Regions from separate parts of the Chryseobacterium tructae genome, predicted to be linked through region 1. Evidence: riboswitches for the same ligand, from Rfam matches in the RefSeq annotation. Region 1 holds a riboswitch; each other region holds the start of a gene.
What was found. A riboswitch is a leader RNA that binds a small molecule or an ion and turns the genes downstream of it on or off. The one in region 1 is predicted to bind cobalamin.

Region 1 (5,345 bases):
TATATGGATGTGATTTCACTTCATATGTCCGGAATTGAAAACGTTGTAGCGAGTTCCGGAACTTCCCTTACCACTGAGCAAATTAAATTAATTAAGAGACTTACTGAAAACGTAACGATTCTTTTTGATGGAGATAATGCCGGTATTAAAGCCAGCTTCCGAAGCATAGACATGTTGCTGACAGAGGGAATGAACATCCGTGTTTTACTGTTCCCTGATGGTGATGATCCCGATTCATTTGCCAGAAAACACCCGCAGGAATATGTAGAAAAATACATTGAAAATGAAGCGATGGATTTCATCGACTTTAAAGCGGAAATTCTGTTGCGGGATGTTGGAAATGATCCTATCAAAAAAGCGGAGGCCATCCGTGATATCGTGAAATCGGTTTCCTTTGTGCAGAATGCACTGAAAAGAGAAGTTTATCTGAAGGAAGTTTCCAATAAATTCGGACTGTCTGAGCAGAGTCTTTTCAATGAATTAGATGTTCAGAAGCAGATTACCCAGAATCAGACGCATCATGTTCAGCAGCAACAAAAGGAAAAAGCAGCTCCAAAGTTGGAGATTGTTCCTTTAGATAAGGAAAAAGAAGATCCTTTCTTATTTGATGTCCTGTTTATGGAGAATAAATTGGTAGATCATATGCTGATGTTTGGAGATATCGTTCTTAAAAGAAAAAGTGAGAATAATGAAGAGTATCAGATTACGGTCATTGAAGAAATTCTTCATCATTTTGAGGAAGAACAATATATATTTTTAGTTAAAGAAAATGAAATCATTATCAATCAGGTAAGGGAAGGGATTCAGAAAGACGAGCTGAGAAGTGGAAACTTTTTTGTATCTTTTATGGATGAAGAGATTACTACAAAGGTTGTAGATGCTTTGATGCCGCTGGATGAACTGGAAAACTGGGCTTCCAGAAATATTTATCCGCCTAATTATGGTGATAAAGTTGCAGATCAGATCCAGGGTGATGTTTTGCTACATAAATACAGATATATTGATTATCTGATTACAGAAACAGCGAAAGAACTTGATCAATACAGCAGTACGGATGATGTAAAGTATTATGAGCTGATTAAAAAGATTACTTTATTGAAACAAGCTTCTATCAGACTCAGTAATATTATCGAATATTCCCCAATCAAGGGAATCTATGCAGGTAGAAAAAGATAGTTTAAAGACAAAAGGATTCCGGATTCTGTGACAAAAAGTCCTATAAAATTTTAGGAATAAATATTGTAATTTAAACTTTGAAAATATTTTAAAATAATACATAATATCAATATGGACATTAAAAAAGAATTCAGAGATTTCTCTGTAAAACATTTAGGAAACAACGGTTTAGCTACCGATCAGTATATGGGAATGTATGGCCCAACGAACTTAACTCCGTACATCATGGAGGAAAGAAGATTAAACGTTGCTCAGATGGACGTTTCTCTCGTTTGATGATGGACAGAATTATCTTCCTTGGAACAGGAATTGATGATCAAGTAGCGAACATCGTTACAGCTCAGCTTTTATTCTTGGAAAGTGCAGATCCTTCTAAAGATATTCAAATCTATATCAACTCTCCTGGTGGTAGCGTATACGCAGGATTAGGTATTTATGACACAATGCAGATCATTAAGCCGGATGTTGCGACAATTTGTACAGGAATGGCTGCATCAATGGGAGCTGTATTATTGGTTGCTGGAGAAAAAGGAAAACGTTCTGCGCTTAAGCATTCAAGAGTAATGATTCACCAGCCTTCAGGAGGTGCTCAGGGAGTAGCTTCTGATATGGAAATCAACTTAAGAGAAATGCTGAAATTAAAGCAGGAGCTTTATGACATCATCGCTCACCATTCAGGACAAACTTATGAATGGGTAGAGAATCTTCCGACAGAGATTACTGGATGACTTCTGAAGAAGCTAAGAGCTACGGAATGGTAGATGAGGTTCTTCAAAGAGCAGAGAAAAAATAATTGATTGTATGATCATATCGAAAAACGCATCCCAATTGGGATGCGTTTTTTGTTTTAGTCACGAATATATATCTTGAGCAAAATAAATATGAGGAATTAAACCACAATTGAAGACGTGATAATCCCCTCTCTACTTCTTTACAATCTTATGAACGGTAGAACCATTCTTAGTCTTAACCTCAACCCAGTATACTCCAGTATTTAAAGATTTAACATTAATCTTCGTTGTTGGGGAAGTCATCACTTTCTGTCCTAAAGAAGAATAGATATTCACTTCTTGGATGCTTTCAGATGTTTCAATCTGAATAAAATCACTTGTTGGATTTGGGTAAATGCTGAAGGAAGCTTTTTTATTGACTGAAGCCACAGATAATGTAGCATTGCTTGCCTCAGTAGGAGTGAATGGTCTTCTTTCACCGAAGCTTAATCCCAACCACGTATTGTTGTTCAGTTGAATTTGACTAAGATTAGTTTTTTTCTGCCAGCTTGAAAGGTCTTTTCCTGTATATAATTTCCAGTTTCCAGCTCCTGAGCTATTTCCTGAGAAGCTATTTAATGATAAACTTGAAACCTGGTTATTATTGGAGGTAAAATTGAAATAGGAAGCGTTTGACTGAATCAGTTGCAGAGCTTGCTCCGCTGTTATGCTGCCATTATATTGAATTCCAAAAACAAAAGAATTGGCATTGCCATTAGCATTATGGGTTCCAAAATCTACAACAACAAGACTTTTATGAGTTCCAGTTCCAATCCAGTTGGTAATTTGAGATGAGGTGTACCATTGAGAACTGTAGGCAGGTACCGGAGTTGATGGAGGAGTATCTATTTCATCAATACCATAGGAAATACCAAACCATAGCCCGTCTGTTAAATTAACAGATCCTGGGCCATTATTGTTATTAGACATATTTTCTGCATTTGGCCCAAACCACGGAATCCAATAATCATCGGTGCTTGGTGTATGGTGGTTGTAGGCAAAACTGTACATATACCCTGAAAGAATATCAGCTTCCATTTTAGGTTCTGCCGAAATGATAGCATTGATCATGTCTTCTGCCTTTAAATTATCATCATCAAAACGGTAGCCCCAGGCATAAGAGGTAGGAGTATTGTTGTCATTAAAATCGGCAATGAAATAGGCTTTTTTAGAACCGGTTCCTACCCAAAACTTAATGTCGTTTTCTGTGAATTGGGCAAAGAAAAACTGCGTACAAAGCAGTAAGAAAAAAAAATAGATTTTTCTCATAATATAATTAAATTAAAGTTTTATTCCCGAAACTTATTGATAGGAAATGAAGACATACGATATGTCCATATCCTAAAACTAAATGTCTATTTAAGGTAGGTCTCCTGGCTCGCATCCTATAGCTAACCTTCCCAGGCAAAGCCCAGTGGTATAATGAAACTATAGGAATAAACAGCTTACAGTTGCGGGTACAGCTCAAGATTTGGATAATATTCTCACTTGATTCCCTATTATGAACAGTGTTCAACCTTAAAGAGGACAAATATATCACATAAATTTTTGATATCTGTTTTGTGAATTATAGATTTGTTTCTAGTCTTTTTGAAAATTAATTGTATTATTTAAAAATGAATTTTATTGATTGATAGGATATTGGGTATAAATATTTACTTTTTTAAGTTAAAATAGTGTTTTTGTTGTTTATATTGAATTCATCTTTAGATTCTATTGTTAAAATACAATTATCATTATATTCAAGATCAGTTTATAATCAATTTATACTTTCGCGCCATAAAAGTTAATATGAAAAAACTACTATTATCTGCTTTGATGATGACTGCATTATGGTCATGCAGCAAAGACGATGACACCAATGTAAATAACCAAGACATTAATTATTCTAAACTTCCACAGGAGTTTCCATTTACGAAATTGGCAACGATAAATGGTGTGGATGTAATTAATGGCGGATTCGGTTCCGGAGCAGCAGCTCATCCTACGAGAAAAGGAGAGTTTTATGTCATTACAGACCGTGGTCCGAATACAGATTATCTGAAAGGGAAAAAGTTTTTAACCCCTGATTTTACTCCTACCATTATGCATTTTAAAATTAATGCAGACGGAAAAATAGAGGTTATCAAGTATATTAAGCTTAAAAATCCAGCAGGAAAACCCATTACAGGGCTTCCAAATCCTGTGGGAATGGGCAGTACAGGTGAAGTAGCATATGATGCAGCAGGAAATGTTTGGGCACAGATAATTATGGTTTAGACAGTGAAAGTATTGTGGCAGCAGCAGATGGGACATTCTGGGTATCCGATGAATACGGTCCGCATATTGTTCATTACAATGCCGATGGAGTAGAGCTTGAAAGAATAAGCCCGATTGGTGTAAATACAGGAAATAGAAAATTACCTGCCGTTTTGGCGAAAAGAAGAGCCAATAGAGGGATGGAAGGACTTTGTATAACTCCGGATGGAAAAACATTAGTAGGAACCATACAATCTATGATGTTTGTTCCTTCAAAAGCTTTGGCAACCAATACAACCTTAACGAGGATCGTTACTTTCGATATCACCACCGGAAAAACAAAGCAATATCTTTATAAACAGGATGGCGGAGCTTCCGACTCAGTTTGTGATATTACAGCATTAGGTAATAATGAATTTCTTGTTATTGAGAGAGACGGTAATTTTGGAACACAAAGTGGAATTAAAAAAGTGTACAGAATTAATCTAGCTGAAGCCACAGATGTAAACGGAACTGATCTTGCAGCTGCAGACGGAATGCTGGTCAATGGAAAAGCTCTGGAACAATGTACATGGGATGAGCTTACCAAGGCAGGGATTAAACCTGTTTCTAAAAAATTAGCAGTAGACCTGGTGGCTAAACTGGGATATGAACATGATAAATTCGAGGGAATTGTTTATTTAGGAAATAATAAACTGGCTGTTTTCAATGATGATGACTTTGGAGTAGTAGATGATGGGAACGGAAATCCTAAAGCAAAAATACTTCCTAAAACCGGGAAGGTAGATAAAGGAACTATGTACGTAGTCGATATTCAATAATTAGATTTTTTTTAAAGGAAAACGGCGGGATTTATTCCGCCGTTTTTTATTGGATATCATTTAAATGGTTCAATAGAAGTATTTTACTCCAAAACTTAAAACGGAAACAGTGGAATTCTTGAGAAATCTAAGCTGTAAAATGGTAAGAAAAGTTGTGTAGAGATTCTTCCTTCGTCAGAAATCGAAGATTCGACGTAGTCAATGACAAACTGTATGTCTTTTGCTCTAAAGTGAATGCTTAAAGAACCTATTCAATAGAAACGGGCTTTAGCCCGTTTAAAAAAATAAAAATATCTTCCATTGGCTTTAGCCAAAACCTATAATAAAATCCCCTGAAAAT
Region 2 (5,345 bases), 1.2 Mb from region 1:
GTGACCAAAGTGGACGTCAATGAACAGAATGAACAGGCCGTTGGCTTTTATCAGTACATCGGATTCCGTATTCTGGAAAGATCAGCATTAGATGGGCAAGGTAAAGAATACCCTATTTGCATATGGGTTTATAAGATTAAAGCTTCTTAAGGCGGATCAGAACTAAAAGTTACGAACAGAATGCTTTTTTAGAAGCAAAGAACGGAATCAACGAGGTTGATTCGATGAAATTCGCTTAATCAGAATCGATTTACAATCGATTCCTTCTCTTAGCTTACTTAAAAATAATGTACACTTTATATAAAACTTTGCGTTAAAAAATTTATACGGTAACTCAGAGAAATAATAGCAAAAAGCATCCGAATTGGATGCTTTTCGATTTCTAAGAGACTGGAAATAGTTAAGATGCATATTCTACAGAAGCTTCTTTAGCAGCAGCAACCATAGCAATTAATGCTTTTTCCGTTTCTTCCCAATGTCTGGTTTTTAAGCCACAGTCCGGATTGACCCAAAGCTGACTGGAAGGAATTACATCCTGAGCTTTTTTCAGGAGTTCAACCATTTCTTCCTTAGATGGAACTCGCGGTGAATGAATATCATAGACACCTGGACCAATCTCATTAGGATATTTGAAGTCTGCAAAAGCATGTAAAAGTTCCATCTGAGACCTTGAACATTCAATAGTAATCACATCAGCATCCATATCCGCAATATTCTTAATGATGTCATTAAATTCAGAATAACACATATGTGTATGGATTTGAGTCGTATCTTCTACTCCACTTGCTGAGATCTTAAACGCTTGCACAGCCCATTTCAGATAATTCTGCCAATCTGTTTTTCGCAATGGAAGACCTTCACGAATAGCTGGTTCGTCAATCTGGATAATTCTGATTCCCGCCTTCTCCAGATCCTGAACTTCATCGCGAATGGCCAAGGCAATTTGCTTACAGGTTTCGGAACGAGGCTGATCATCACGTACAAATGACCATTGCAAGATGGTAACAGGCCCTGTTAACATCCCTTTACCCATTGATTGGTTTGAGACTGAGCATATTGAGACCAGTATACTGTCATCGGTTCAGGTCTGGAGACATCTCCAAAAATGATTGGTGGTTTTACACAACGACTTCCGTAGCTTTGAACCCAGCCGTTTTTAGTGAAGGTAAATCCTTTCAATTGCTCTCCGAAATACTCCACCATATCGTTACGCTCATATTCTCCATGAACAAGAACATCAATTCCAATGTCTTCCTGCCAACGAATGGTTCTCTGGGTCTCTTCTTTTAATAAAGTATCATATTGCTCTGCAGTAAGCTCTCCTTTTTTAAATTTAGCTCTCCAGCTTCTCACTTCAGCAGTCTGTGGAAATGATCCAATGGTTGTTGTAGGAAATAATGGAAGTTGTAGTGCCTTTTGTTGCGCTTCCTTACGGATATTGAATAGATTTTTTCTTTGTGAATCTGCCTCTGTTACAGAATTTGCTCTTTGTTTTACACTTTCATTATGAATGAGTGAAGATGTTTTTCTGTCTGAAACCGATTGTTTATTCTCCTCAAAATCCTGAAGAATATTTTGATCTGAAGCTCCTGAAACTAATTCTTTAAGCGTTACTACTTCTTTTACCTTTTGTTTGGCAAAAGCCAGCCAGTTTTTGATTTCAGCAGTAAGGTCGGTTTCAAAGTCTAAATCGCATGGTGAGTGCAGTAAAGAACACGACGGAGCAATGAAAACTCTTTCAGAACCTAATTTTTCAATTGCTTTTTGGATGATGGATAAAGATCTTTCATAATCATTTTTCCAGATATTTCTTCCATCTACCACTCCAAGAGATAAGCTTAAGCTTTCTGGAGTAGAATGAAGGACATCTTCAAGCTGTTCAGGGTTTCTTACCAGATCAATATGCAGAACATTTACAGGAAGTGATGCAGCAAGGGGTATATTGTTTTTTAACCCTTCAAAATAAGTGGTTACAATGAATTTCAGCTTTGGAAATAGTCTTCTAAGTTCGGCATAAGCAAAAGTATACACTTCTTTTGCTTTTTCAGTGATATCTAAAGCTAAGAAAGGTTCATCAAACTGAATCCATTCAGCACCCTGACTTTGTAATTTTGATACAATCTCAATATAGACCGGAAGAAGATTGTGAGCAAGATCCAGTTTATCAAATCCTTCTTCTTTTTCCTTTCCTAAAAGTAAATAAGAAACCAAACCGATAATCACAGGTTTTGCATTAATTCCTGCTTGCTTTGCTCCTGCAAATTCATTGAAAATTTTATCTGAAGTAAGCTTGAATTGTTGATTTTTATAAAACTCAGGAACAATATAATGATAATTGGTATCAAACCATTTGGTCATTTCCATGGCGGTGATATCCAATCCGTCTTTCTGATAACCTCTTGCCATAGCAAAGTAAAGATCCAGTTCAGAATTGTTCTTTTTAAGAGCTACTTCATGATAACGAGTAGGAATCGCACCTACTACAAGGCTCATTTACTTACAGTTGCGCGACAGCTCGTGATTCTCACACGATTCCCTATTAATCTACCTTAAGTAAAACCTTTCCTGTTTGATGAAGATTGTAAAGAACTGATCTTTTAACAAAATTAACTTTGATAAAAGATTTTAATTTTGTGTAAAATTACTAATCCAGAATATATTAACAATAGAAAGGTTTTTATTCGGTTGAATAATCTTTTTAATTTTGTTTTTTTAGAATATAATTCTGTAAATTCGAATGATTTTTAAACTTAAAAGAATAATATTCTGTGGAACATCTCGATGATAAGGATATAAAACTGCTGAAATTGCTTCAGAACAATGCAAAACTGACAGTTAAAGAGCTTGCTAAAGAAATTAACCTCTCTCCTTCCCCCGTTTTTGAAAGAGTAAAAAGACTGGAGCAGGAAGGTTTCGTGAAAAGGTATGCTGCTATTTTAGATGCAGAAAAGCTTAACCGTGGATTTACGGTATTTTGCCAAATCAAATTAAAGATCCATGATCGTTCTGTAGGCTATGATTTTGTAAAAGAAATTCTGGAAATTGAAGAAGTGGCAGAATGCTACAATATTTCCGGTGATTTTGATTTTCTGTTAAAAGTTCAGGTTCGGGATATGAAACATTATCAGGATTTTGTATTTAATAAGCTCGGTTCTGTAGATTCTATAGGAAGTACACACAGTACATTTGTAATGGCTGAAGTAAAGAATAATCAGGGTTTGACTTTGTAAAATAAAAAAAGCCGCTCTATTGTTAGAGCGGCAATACTTTTTTAACTTTTAATGGGGTTGCTGATTAGCAAGTAGAACCACACTCTAATAATTTGATGTGGATTACACCATTAACTACACACTGTGTTTGGCATAAAGCGTTTCCTACAACGGTACCTACACCGCCGATAACTCCACCTACTGTAGATCCTACACCGGTAACAACACCTCCAACGATAGTACCTACTCCTCCAAGAACGCCACCAACAACGCCTCCTAGACCTCCTAGTAAACCTCCGATTGGATCAAGTAATCCTTCTCCTGAAATTGATTTAGTTCGTTTCTGTCTAGTTTTTTGAAATTTTTCATGATTAAAATTTTATATGATTAATACATAGCAAATATATGATAATTAATAATAAACTTATATTATTTTGAATAAAATAATTAAACAATTTTATCATTTAATATTTCGTTAATATAAATGGGTAATATTAAAAATATCGTTTTTATTTGTATCTGATTGATTTACTAAATTTTAAAAAACATATTTCAAATTTTAAATTTTAGAGTTAATATTTTCAATGGAAATGAACTTTTTTATGGTTAATATTTAATATTTGTTAAAATGAGGTTTTTGATCTCAAAAATGAAGGCTTAAGCCGGAAAAAAGAACGTCTTTTTAAGCTAGTTTCGTTAGCTTTAGTTAAGGAATGATAAAATTCTCCAAATTTTAGGGTAAAAACTGCTCTGATTATTGATAGCGGGGAGCAAAATTTGTATTTTTGTGGACATACTTCTATCAATGTCAATTTTTTCAAATAATATACGCTCTCTAAGAGCCAAGAGAAAGCTTTCTCAACAAAATGTAGCTGATGACCTTGCGATCTCCAGAGTGAGATATTCTAAATACGAAAATGGAATCTCGGAACCTCCTATGGAGCTTCTTATAAAAATCGCCAAGTATTTTCATGTGAGTATAGATTTGCTGCTATCAGTGGATCTTCAGAAATATTCAACAGAAGATATGCTAAAGCTTCCGGATAACAGAATTGTTCTTCCTGTAGCTGTAGATGATCTTGGAAATGACACCATAGAAATTATTCCACAAAAAGCTTCCATGGGATATTTGGAAGGATATAGTGATGTGGGATATATTGAAAGTCTTCAGCGTATTGCCCTTCCCTTTTTAAATAATGGAAAATACAGAGCATTTCCGGCAGATGGAGATTCGATGCCACCATTCAGAAATGGCTCCTATATTGTAGGAAAATATGTAGAGGGAATTGATGAGTTGAAACCTGGAAAAACTTATGTTTTCATTACTCAAAATGATGGGATTACCTATAAACGTTTTAAGGAAAATAAAGGAAATGCAATTTCTGTAAGTGCAGATAATTCTTTCTATGAACCCTATGATATTCCCTTTGAAGATATTGTGGAAATCTGGCAGTATGCTTCAGGAATTTTCCCTGAAGATTTTGAACCTGGAGATTATGAAAGCTATAATTTCAAGGAAATGTTCCGGGAACTAAGACAAGACATTAAAGAACTGGATAACAAAGTTTCTATACGCCGTAGAAAGTCTTCAAAATAAACGAATTGGTTACGTCATATTACAAAGCAAACAGGCTCTTCAAAATGAATTGGAGAGCCTGTTTTAAAACCAGCTAAAATGTAAAATATGATGTTAAAATACGTTCTGTTTATACAGGAGATGCTCTCAGCATGAGATCATGTAAATCTGTATTTTTAAGGTAGGGCTGTAGATACTGACTCCCTGGTCCATAGGCTGCCACTTCTACATAATCTCCTGAATGATCCATACTGATCCAGCCTACCGAATTCCGGCTTTTCTGAATTTCTGAATACAGTTTAAATGGCAGTTTTTTATAATTGTAAAGTCCTTCTTCTTTTTCCAATCCACTGTAGAAACTTTGCAAATGTTTGGCTTCATCATCATTCAAAACCAACATATTGGCTTCATATATCCAGTCTTTAATATCTTTAATGGAGTGATCTTTATGAATTTTATTCAGGATATACTCATTGGTGTATTGATAAGATGAGATGCTATTGAAGTTTTTTGTGGCGTCTTTTCCATAAATTGTTCCGGGATTGGCATTTCCATGATCT
Region 3 (5,345 bases), 2.5 Mb from region 1:
GGGCAGTATCCGAAGTTTTTTGACCAGTTATAAAAATAATGGATAAAAGAATACAGGAGAATATTTTCAATTTTAATTTCATGACATTTTACTTTTACTGATTTCCTGAATATAAATATTAGGTGACATTCCGGTTACGGATTTAAAAACGGTTGTAAATGCACTATGGGAAGAAAAACCAGAATATTCAGCCAGATAGCTCACTTTATAATTGAGAAACGTAGAGTCGCTTTTTAAAAGCTGAGCCATATGATTGATCCTTAATTTGTTGATATAACCATTAAAGTTTTTTTCCTTGTTATTATTAATCACTTCCGAAAGGTATTTGGGGTTAACTTCCAGCTGAGAGGAGAGCATAGAAAGTGACATACTTTTATTCAGGTACCGATCAGATTGTTCAAATTGTTCAAGTTTTTGAAGAATTTCTTCTTCTTTTTCTTTAGAGATTTTATGAGAGCTTTTCTCTCCATCAGATATTTTTTTTGCTAGTGCAGAAGCGGAAGGTACTGCCTGCTGTTGTCGGCTATTTTGTTTTTCAAAAAAGGCAAATTGCTTTTTTAAGTCTTTATTTTTGTTGTTAATAATGAGGAAATAGATCAATGAACCAATAACGATCAGAGCTAAGATGAGAGTGGAGATCCAGAAAGATTGTAAGTAGGTTTGTTTTTGAAATTCAATATTTTTATTTTGATTGGTTTCTACCAATTTTACAATATAGCGTATCCCTTCTCTGGTGCTGGAATTTGTTTTGATTTTTAAATCATTATAATATTTGTTGTATTGATGGTACTTGCTATCATCATGAAGAGCAAAATAGGTTCTGGATAATGATTCGTAGAATTTAATTTTTAAATTATTGAAAGGAAGGTTTTCAATCAAAGCCAATCCCAATTCTAGTTTCTGAACGGAGGTTTTATAGTCTTGTATCAAAAAATAATACCGAGATAGGTTTTCATAAGCCAATCCGAGTAAAAATGGCTGATTTTGTTGTTTTTCAAGATCAGAAATAATGCTTTCTATGAGTTTTCTATACTCAGCCAGCTTATTTTGCTTCATTAAATAAGAAGAACGAAAAATTCTGTTTTCTGTTTTTATAATTTTATTCTCTTCATTATAAGGATCAATGTATTGGTCACTTTTGTCAAGGTTTTTTAATGCATTCGGGTAATCTCTGTTGATTCCTAGGTTCAGAGCTTGCAATTGATATAGTTTCGCTGTTGTTATCCTTAATTTAGGATCATTGCTTTCAGAAGTTTCTGATCCGATAAGAGATGAACAATTATCTTTTTTGACTGATTGTATAGTCCCAGGTTCTGATATTGGTCTGCCAGATTGTAATCCCCAAAGATCTGCATGAAGTAAGATAAATTTTGATCCTGATCTTCTTTTTGGGAAAAACTATTGACAGACTGCATATAATCACCCTTCATAGCGAAAGCCTGTGAGATTATATTCTGTAGGATGATTTTATGTTCTATGTCCTGATCACTTACGAGAATTCCCTGAGTATAGCTGATGCAATCATCAGAATTTTGATACAGTTTCTGGAATGCCTTATCAGCGATAATATTAAAATCCGGGCCAGATTGTCCTTTGATAATAATAGAATATACGACAAATGTCAGCAATAAAATGAGTCTGCTATTCTTATATATTTACTGAATAACAATGTACTTTTTATGTTTTTTCTAATGATTCTTCTAAAATCAGTTTTCAAAATGAATTTTATTTAAGAGTTTGATTATTAGGGTTTTAAAATTTTAATTCTTTCGAAATTCACGAATTGTGAAAGCCTTTTCCTTTTGTTTGGTTAAATATAATATTAATATTGTTTCTGTTGATTTAAAATATTAAATATAATCATATATGGAAAATTTTTACAAAATGACAATTAAATTATTGGTAGCTTATTTCTTCGTGAATTTTGGTGTGGCTGAAGCCCAGCTTACTGTAATGGGATATGGAAATTATAATGTAGGAGCTATTTCTAATAAAGGAGTGGTAAGTATGCATACATCTGGTGGCGGAATATTTATGTGGGACGCTAACAATGGGATTGTACAAATAGGATCTATATCAAATGGCTATCCGGCTGCAGGAAGAACAGTTGTTTCTAATGACGGATTGAAAATCACATCTTCAGTGACCAATACAGCAACAGGGTTTAATGAAATTTCAACTTACGATGTATCCTCTTCTACATGGGTTAACAGAGGAGGTCTCGTTCCTACGGGTTGGGATGGTAGTGTAAGTTCTGCTTGGGGAATGTCTGCTGATGGAAATACAATTGTAGGGTTAGGCTGGCTTTCGGCAGCAAGTGCTCATGCAGTTAAATGGGATGAAACCAATGGAATAATAGATCTTGGAAGTATGGTTACAGGACGTAGTTCAAGAGCGAATGCTATAAGCTCTGCAGGAAATGTAATCGTGGGCTGGCAGGATGAACCTACAGGAACCAGAAGTGGCGCCAAGTGGATAGATGGGGTAGAAAGCTTTATTACCGATAACAATGGTGATAATGTAGGTGAAGCAGGGGCTGTTTCTGCAGATGGAAATACCATAATTGGTTCAGCTAATCCTAATCCTTATGTATGGAAGGCTGGAACTGGAGTTACCTATATAACACATCCTAATGCTTCATTCTTTTTCAAAGGAGGTGCAACCGGAATTTCTGGAGATGGAACGAAAGTCATTGGATTTTATCGTGCCTTTGGAGCACCACCAATGTCTGGAGAAGGCTTTATCTGGACAGAAGAGAGTGGACGTATTAATCTTAATGAGTATGCTGAAAGCTTAGGAATTAATACAAATGGAGTAACAATGGGACTGCCGTTGGCTATTTCTCAGGATGGTTATAAAATTGCAGGAATGGGTGTGGACGCTTCCAATCAAATGGTAGCTTTTTATTTGGATATCACAGGATCTCTATCAGTAAGTGATGTGGAGAAAAATAAAAATATTATTGGTATTTATCCTAATCCGGTAACTGATATTTTATACTTTAAAGGGGCAGGAAAAATTGAAAAAGCGGAAGTGTATAATATGGTTGGGCAAAGAGTAAAATCATTCACATCTGTAGAAGATCACATTGATGTAGCTTCATTACCAAAAGGAAATTATATACTACAGCTTTCACAAAAAGGAGGAAAGCAACAGAATCATAAATTCATCAAAAAGTAAGATTCAACAAATTTTAATAATAGTTATACATTGAATGGCTGCTTTCATTATTGGAAGCAGCTATTTTTATGTCGGGAGTTGAAAAACGAAGGCTGGTGATTTTCATTCGTATCTTCCTGACCGCCTGTTATAAAATTCATTTTTTGCCTAATACATTTAAAAAACTATCTTTGCAAAAATTATGGTTTCCAGTATATTGGAATGAAAAGGGAATTGGGTGAAACTCCCAAACTGTCCCCGCAACTGTAAATCGCAACAAGAATTTCTGTACATAGCCACTGTATAAAAACGGGAAGGCACAGAAAGCGAAAGTCAGGAGACCTGCCAGAATAATAATCAAAAAAAAACATATTGCTTTCGGAGGAAAAGTAGAAGAATATGGATATAAAAAGATCTTTAGTACTGTTTTTGTCATCTTATGGCTGCTTTCTTTTCGGACAGGAGAAAGTTGTTGATACGATATATATATTCGACAGCCAGATGAATAAGGTGAAACTTTTCCATCCTGTAAAAACGATTACTCCTATAGAAGCTCAAAAGAATTCTACTAACCTTTCCGAATTGCTGAGGTTTCAATCTAATCTTTATATTAAAGAAAATGGCCGTGGCGCTGTTTCTTCACCGTCTTTTAGAGGAACATCAGCCTCACAGACCGCTTTTGTCTGGAACGGAATTAATATTAATTCTAATTTTTTAGGTCAGGGAGATATTAACAATATTGCATTGTTTGGCTATGATCAGATCGGAATAAAACCGGGCGGGGGAAGTGTTATCTATGGTTCGGGAGCTATTGGAGGAAGTATTCACCTGAACAATAATCTTGATTTTAATAAAGGATTTCATGGTTCTCTGTTTTCGGAAGTAGCTTCTTTTGGTACTTATAATAATTTTGTGAAAGGTTCTTACAGTAATGATAAATTTAGCTTTAAAGCTTCTGCAAATTATGCCGTAAGTGCGAACGATTATGAAGTTCCGGAATTGGTAGTAGGCAGAACCCCATTTAAGAATATCAATGGAAGGTATTACAATACAACCTTTAATATTGGTGCAGCTTATAAAATTGCAGATGCTCAGACAATTTCATGGCAGAGCCAGATGTTTGATGCTTCGCAACATTATATGATTTACGAGGAAAATGGTAACAGAACAAAATATAAAGCAAACACCGTACGAAGCCTTATTTCCTGGGATATTAATAAAACCAATCTTTCCAATAGCTTAAAGGCTGCTTATACCGAAGATAATTACCGGTATTTTTCGGATATTCATTCGAGCAAATCAAGTGGAGCTGAAGGAAAGAATTATATCTTTAAAAACGATTTTAATTACTTTATAACTCCCAAAATCAATATTAATGCTATTGGAGAGTTTCAAGTGAATAAAGCAGTGGGATATGATACGGGAATAAAAAATATTAGCCGAAATATAGGTTCTGTATCCGGAATGATTAGATATTTTGCTTCCAAAGACTTACGTTTTGAAGCAGGTATAAAGAAGGATTTTATAGAGGGAATCTCATCTCCGGTTCTGTATTCTTTTTCTGGGAAATGGAATGCTTTGAAATGGTATCATATAGGAGCAAGCTTTTCAAGAAACTTCAGATATCCTACTTTTAATGATCTTTATTGGCAGCCGGGAGGGAACCTGAATTTAAGGCCTGAGACTTCTTTTAATCTTGATATGGATCATGAGTTTAATTTTGGAGGTTTTAAGATTACGCTTAGCCCATATTACATGGATATTAAAGATTATATTAGCTGGCTTCCTACTCCTTATGGATATTGGTCTCCTTTTAATACCTATAAATCTGAATTTTACGGATTGGAATCACAGGTTACCTGGAATAAAAATTTTGGCAGACATAGTCTGAAGATCAATGCAGGATATACCTATTCAAGGTCTACGAATAAGGAAACTCAAAAACAATTGATGTACGTTCCTTTGCATAAAGCAACGGGATCTATAGATTATAAATTTGACTTCCTTACAATCTATGCTCAGGGACTTTTTAACGGACTTACTTATACCACAGCAGACCAAAAACGATCGGTAGCTTTAGATCCTTATTTTATTTTAAATGCAGGAGCTTCTGCAGATATTTTAAAAAAATATACTCTGGGATTTAAAGTGAATAATCTTACAGATATCGTTTACCAGACAGTAGC
Region 4 (5,345 bases), 2.0 Mb from region 1:
ACGGATACAATGCAATATGATTTGTTCTTTTTTGAACATTTTCAAACTCTTTTTGTTCGGTTTCAAAGTTCTTCATAGGCTTCCTTTTCGTTGGTTTTAAATCTTTTGTGTTTCGTAAAACACAGAATATTATTAAGAATGATTCTAAATAATTAATTATATTTGTGCAAAAGTAATAGGAAAAGCAAGGCGGGCAGGTCTGCAAAAAGGAGTAAAAAGTCCGTTAAAAGGAGAATTTTAATTAAAATAAACAATAATGGCATTAAGGATTTACGATGATAAAATTGGAGGAACATTGGTTGAAAGAAAATATCCCAATGCTTATTTTGTAAATGATGGTGATCTCAGAGAGTGCATCACCTACCTGAAACCACCTTATGGAAGTGGCTTTTATCATGAGATCTGTTTCGAGAATGTGCATATCGGTTTTGGAAATGTTTCTTTAGAAAATAAGATACTGTTGTATTTTGAGGCCGATTTCGATAGTGTTGAAATGCATTTTTCGTTAAAAGGAAAAAGTTCCGCCCTTTCGGAAAACTTCAATAGTAAAGTGTGTTTTGACAGCTACCAGCACAACATTATTTATGCAAATCAGATGTCCGGTCAGATGGAATTTGACGGTCAGGAAATGCAGATCCTGGAAATCAATTTGGCTCCTAACTTTTTTAAAAAATTCCTTCCCGAAGACTCCGGTTTATTCAATACCTTCAGAAATGCGATTGAAAAACAGCACTCATGTCTCATCAATCCGGATCATAACCGCATCAGCCTGGAAATGTATCAGATTCTAAACGACATCATCCATTGTGACCGAAAAGGGACTTTTAAAAGAATTTATCTGGAAGCTAAAGTTGCTGAATTGCTTCTTTTACAACTGGAACAGCTTTTCAAAAGTGACTCTTCCAACTCATCATTACTTAAAAAAGATGAAGAAAAAATATATGCAGTGAGGGACTTTATTATCAATAATCTCAGTACAAACTGTTCATTAATAGACCTTGCCCATCAGGTAGGAACAAACGAATTTACACTGAAAAAAGGATTTAAAGAACTATTCGGAACTACCGTTTTCAACTTCTGGAACGATCTGAAAATGGAAGAAGCGAAAAAAATGCTTCTTGAAGGAAACCTGAATATTAACGAGATCTCTGATATTATTGGATATAAAAACCCAAGACATTTCTCGGCTGCATTTAAGAGAAAATACAATTTAATCCCAAGTAAGCTTAGAAATACCAATGGACTGACTCATTAAATTCTTCAATGATTTCAGTTCATATTTACTGATAATGACCTTTTCAAAATCTATAATTTTTTAGGCTTAATGGGTCTATTTTCAGATACAAAAAGTTACCATAAAACACATCCTTTATTTTATTTCATTTAATATTCAACCGTATTTGTTAACGATTTGGTAATAAAAAAAACCTTTGAAAACACTGATTTTTATCATATCATTAAAAAACAAAGTTTCACAAACAAAACACAATCAACCCATTACCTAAAATTAATTATTGTTTACATAAAATATTTTGTCGTTCTCATAAAATGGCTATATTTACCACCAAGGAGTTCTTAACACCTTCTTTATCAACCGAAATTGGTTACACTTAGCTGTGAATTAAAAGGGAATCGTGTGTAAATCACGAACTGTCGCGCAACTGTAAGTAACACTAAAAGGTTTTTATCAAATCAATATCCACTGTATGCTCCGGTATATGGGAAGGATGATAAAAACTGTTACAAGTCAGGAGACCTGCCTATTTCGTAGTGACGATGCTTTCGCGATCTGAAGCTTATAGTCAGGTATGATACGGTATGGATAATTGTGTGATAAAATTGCTTATCAACTTATTTAATTTTTGAGATAGATACTAGCAGAACAGTATATGTTTATTCTGCAGGTCTGTAACTCATCCGTGTCCCCTTTCCGTAATTTTTCTTTCTCACAAAACATCGTGAAGTTTACCAAGAACTTTTTATAGGGTTTAATCTATGTAAAAAGTTAAAAGATGTACCAAACCAATCACAATTATGTATCCACGAGCAGCAGATCTATGACATCACAGATCTCATTATGCAGAATTTCTCAAAAATATCTGTCTTTGTGCTCACCAACAACCCATCTGATTTCCTTTAACCATTCTCTTTTTACATCCTCACCCCAGCATAAAAGCTCTTCTTTCTTACCGAACAAAATTCAACTAAACAATAAATATTAAAATGACTACACATGAAAACTGGAAGTCTCCCGGTGCCCAATTCCGGGAGGCTATGCAAAAAGAAAGTCCTCTTCAGATTGTTGGAGCCATCAATGCCAATCATGCATTACTGGCGAAACAAGCCGGCTTTAATGCCATTTATCTTTCTGGAGGTGGTGTTGCTGCCGGATCTTTAGGAATTCCGGATTTGGGAATCACCACGCTGGAAGATGTATTAATAGACATTCAGCGCATTACCAATGTTTGCGATTTACCTTTATTGGTAGATGTAGATACAGGATTTGGTCCATCAGCCTTTAATGTTGCAAGAACTGTAAAGTCATTAATCAAAGCGGGAGCAGCAGCTCTGCATATCGAAGATCAGGTAGGAGCAAAACGTTGTGGACACCGTCCTGGAAAAGAAATCGTAAGCAAAGAAGAAATGGTAGACCGATTGAAAGCTGCCGCTGATGCCCGTACCGATGAAAGCTTTGTTATCGGAGCCAGAACCGATGCTTTTGCCAATGAAGGACTGGAAAAAACCTTAGAAAGAGCTGCCGCCTACAAAGAAGCTGGTGCCGATTTTATTTTCGCAGAAGCCGTTCCCGATTTAAGCTTCTATCAAAAATTTGTAGATGCCACAGGAATCCCCGTCTTGGCTAATATCACTGAATTTGGAATGATCAGCATGTATACTGTTGATGAATTAAAAACCGCAGGAGTAGGACTGATCCTCTACCCTCTTTCAGCTTTCCGTGCTGCTAATAAAGCGGCTCTCAATGTTTATGAGCACATTCGCAAAGACGGAACACAGGCCCATGTATTAGACACGATGCAAACCAGAGAAGAGCTCTACCAAAGCATTGGATACCATAATTATGAACAAAAATTAGATAACCTTTTTAAACAAAATAGTAATGTCAACGAATAGCGAACCAACATTCAAGCCTAAGAAAAGCGTAGCCCTTTCAGGAGTAGCAGCAGGTAATACCGCGCTTTGTAGCGTAGGAAAAAGTGGAAATGATCTTCATTACAGAGGATATGATATCCTGGATCTGGCAGAGAAAGCAGAGTTTGAAGAAGTAGCTTATCTCTTGATCTATGGTCAGCTGCCTACCGGAGCCCAGTTGAAAAATTATAAAGCTAAATTAAAGTCTTTAAGAGGGCTACCCCATTCTGTAAGAAATATTTTAAAGAGTATTCCTGCAGCTGCTCATCCCATGGATGTAATGAGATCTATGGTATCTGCTATCGGAAGCATTCAGCCGGAAAAAGACGATCACAATGTTGCCGGAGCAAGAGATATTGCAGATAAATTATTAGCTTCATTCAGTTCCGGACTTTTATACTGGTATCACTATACACATAACGGTAAAGAAATCAATGTAGAGACAGACGATGATACTATTGGTGGACATTTCCTTCATCTTTTACATGGTAAAAAAGCGCCCGATTCCTGGGTAAAAGCAATGGAAATATCTCTTAATCTTTATGCTGAACATGAATTTAACGCCTCTACATTCACAGCTCGTGTTATTGCAGGAACTGCTTCAGATTTTTATTCATGCATCACAGGAGCAATCGGAGCTTTGAGAGGCCCAAAACATGGGGGTGCCAATGAAGTGGCATTCGAAATCCAAAGCCGTTACAATTCACCGGACGAAGCGGAAGCTGATATCCGCCAGCGTATTGCCAACAAAGAGGTCATCATCGGATTTGGACATCCGGTTTACACGATCTCAGATCCTAGAAACGTAGTCATTAAAAAAGTAGCAAAAGAACTTTCTGAGGAAGCGGGAGATATGTTGCTTTATAATATTGCAGAAAGATTAGAAACCGTCATGTGGGAAGAAAAGAAAATGTTTCCAAACCTGGATTGGTTTTCTGCCGTATCCTATCACTTAATGGGAGTACCCACTCTCATGTTTACACCGCTATTCGTTATTTCCAGAGTGACAGGATGGAGTGCCCACATTGTTGAACAGAGACAGGATGGAAAAATCATCCGTCCAAGTGCCAATTATACAGGCCCGGAGAATAAAGAATACATTTCTCTACAAGACAGAAAATAAACAGATTACCTAATAATAAAACTATAAAACAAAGATGTCATCACACATTTCAAATGAAAGACCACAACCAGATCAGGTATTAACAGATATTGCCGATTATGTATTGAACTATGAAATTAAAAACGATTTAGCATGGAAGACCGCACATTACTGTCTTCTGGATACGATCGGATGTGGTCTGGAAGCTTTAACTTATCCAGCTTGTACAAAACTTTTAGGCCCTATCGTGAAAGGAACAATTGTTCCTCATGGCGCGAAGGTTCCGGGAACACAATTTCAATTAGATCCTGTTCAGGCTGCTTTCAATATCGGAGCTATTATCCGTTGGCTAGACTTTAATGATACATGGCTGGCTGCTGAATGGGGACATCCTTCAGATAACCTGGGTGGAATTTTAGCAACAGCAGACTGGTTATCAAGAACTAATATTGCAGAAGGAAAAGCGCCTTTAAAAATGAAACAGGTATTGGAAGCTATGATCATGGCTCACGAGATTCAGGGCGTAATGGCATTGGAAAACTCTTTCAATAAAGTAGGTCTTGATCATGTATTATTGGTAAAACTGGCTTCTACAGCTGTTGTTGGAAATTGATAGGCTTAACTCGTGATGAGATCATCAATGCTGTCTCATTAGCTTTTGTAGACGGACAATCTTTAAGAACATACCGTCATGCTCCCAATACAGGTTCCCGTAAATCTTGGGCTGCCGGAGATGCAACCTCAAGAGCAGTACGTTTAGCCTTAATAGCAAAGACAGGAGAAATGGGCTATCCATCTGCTTTAACAGCAAAAACATGGGGATTCTATGACGTTTCTTTCAAAGGAAATGAATTCAAATTTCAGAGAGAGTATGGTTCTTACGTTATGGAAAATGTATTATTCAAAATTTCATTCCCGGCTGAGTTCCATTCTCAAACTGCTGTAGAAGCTGCAATGACTTTACATACAACTTTGAAGGGGATTGGAAAAACAACCGATGATATCAAAAAGGTTACGATCCGTACTCACGAAGCAGCGATTCGTATCATCGATAAAAAAGGTCCTCTCAACAATCCGGCAGACCGAGACCATT

Region 2: linked by a shared signal. The riboswitch ahead of metE (5-methyltetrahydropteroyltriglutamate--homocysteine S-methyltransferase) and the one ahead of QWZ06_RS18620 (T9SS type A sorting domain-containing protein) in region 1 are both predicted to bind cobalamin.
Region 3: linked by a shared signal. The riboswitch ahead of QWZ06_RS05940 (TonB-dependent receptor plug domain-containing protein) and the one ahead of QWZ06_RS18620 (T9SS type A sorting domain-containing protein) in region 1 are both predicted to bind cobalamin.
Region 4: linked by a shared signal. The riboswitch ahead of prpB (methylisocitrate lyase) and the one ahead of QWZ06_RS18620 (T9SS type A sorting domain-containing protein) in region 1 are both predicted to bind cobalamin.

The regions. Positions count from the first base shown of each region.
Region 1 is NZ_JAUFQR010000001.1:3,768,089-3,773,433, reverse strand. Features, by position in the region: gene dnaG (DNA primase) at 1-1,176, shown strand, start outside; partial or broken gene clpP (ATP-dependent Clp endopeptidase proteolytic subunit ClpP) at 1,288-1,969, shown strand; gene QWZ06_RS18620 (T9SS type A sorting domain-containing protein) at 2,100-3,215, opposite strand; cobalamin riboswitch at 3,293-3,482, opposite strand; gene QWZ06_RS18615 (esterase-like activity of phytase family protein) at 3,738-4,205, shown strand; gene QWZ06_RS18610 (esterase-like activity of phytase family protein) at 4,181-5,005, shown strand.
Region 2 is NZ_JAUFQR010000001.1:2,578,119-2,583,463, forward strand. Features, by position in the region: gene QWZ06_RS12760 (GNAT family N-acetyltransferase) at 1-150, shown strand, start outside; partial or broken gene metE (5-methyltetrahydropteroyltriglutamate--homocysteine S-methyltransferase) at 401-2,472, opposite strand; cobalamin riboswitch at 2,447-2,579, opposite strand; gene QWZ06_RS12770 (Lrp/AsnC family transcriptional regulator) at 2,769-3,230, shown strand; gene QWZ06_RS12775 (hypothetical protein) at 3,326-3,568, shown strand; gene QWZ06_RS12780 (XRE family transcriptional regulator) at 4,015-4,806, shown strand; gene QWZ06_RS12785 (alkaline phosphatase) at 4,916-5,345, opposite strand, start outside.
Region 3 is NZ_JAUFQR010000001.1:1,221,946-1,227,290, forward strand. Features, by position in the region: gene QWZ06_RS05920 (tetratricopeptide repeat protein) at 1-82, opposite strand, end outside; gene QWZ06_RS05925 (helix-turn-helix domain-containing protein) at 79-1,200, opposite strand; gene QWZ06_RS05930 (hypothetical protein) at 1,227-1,628, opposite strand; gene QWZ06_RS05935 (T9SS type A sorting domain-containing protein) at 1,885-3,180, shown strand; cobalamin riboswitch at 3,346-3,523, shown strand; gene QWZ06_RS05940 (TonB-dependent receptor plug domain-containing protein) at 3,559-5,345, shown strand, end outside.
Region 4 is NZ_JAUFQR010000001.1:1,773,273-1,778,617, reverse strand. Features, by position in the region: gene QWZ06_RS08700 (hypothetical protein) at 1-76, opposite strand, end outside; gene QWZ06_RS08695 (helix-turn-helix domain-containing protein) at 257-1,255, shown strand; cobalamin riboswitch at 1,585-1,778, shown strand; gene prpB (methylisocitrate lyase) at 2,224-3,132, shown strand; gene prpC (bifunctional 2-methylcitrate synthase/citrate synthase) at 3,119-4,273, shown strand; partial or broken gene QWZ06_RS08680 (bifunctional 2-methylcitrate dehydratase/aconitate hydratase) at 4,308-5,345, shown strand, end outside.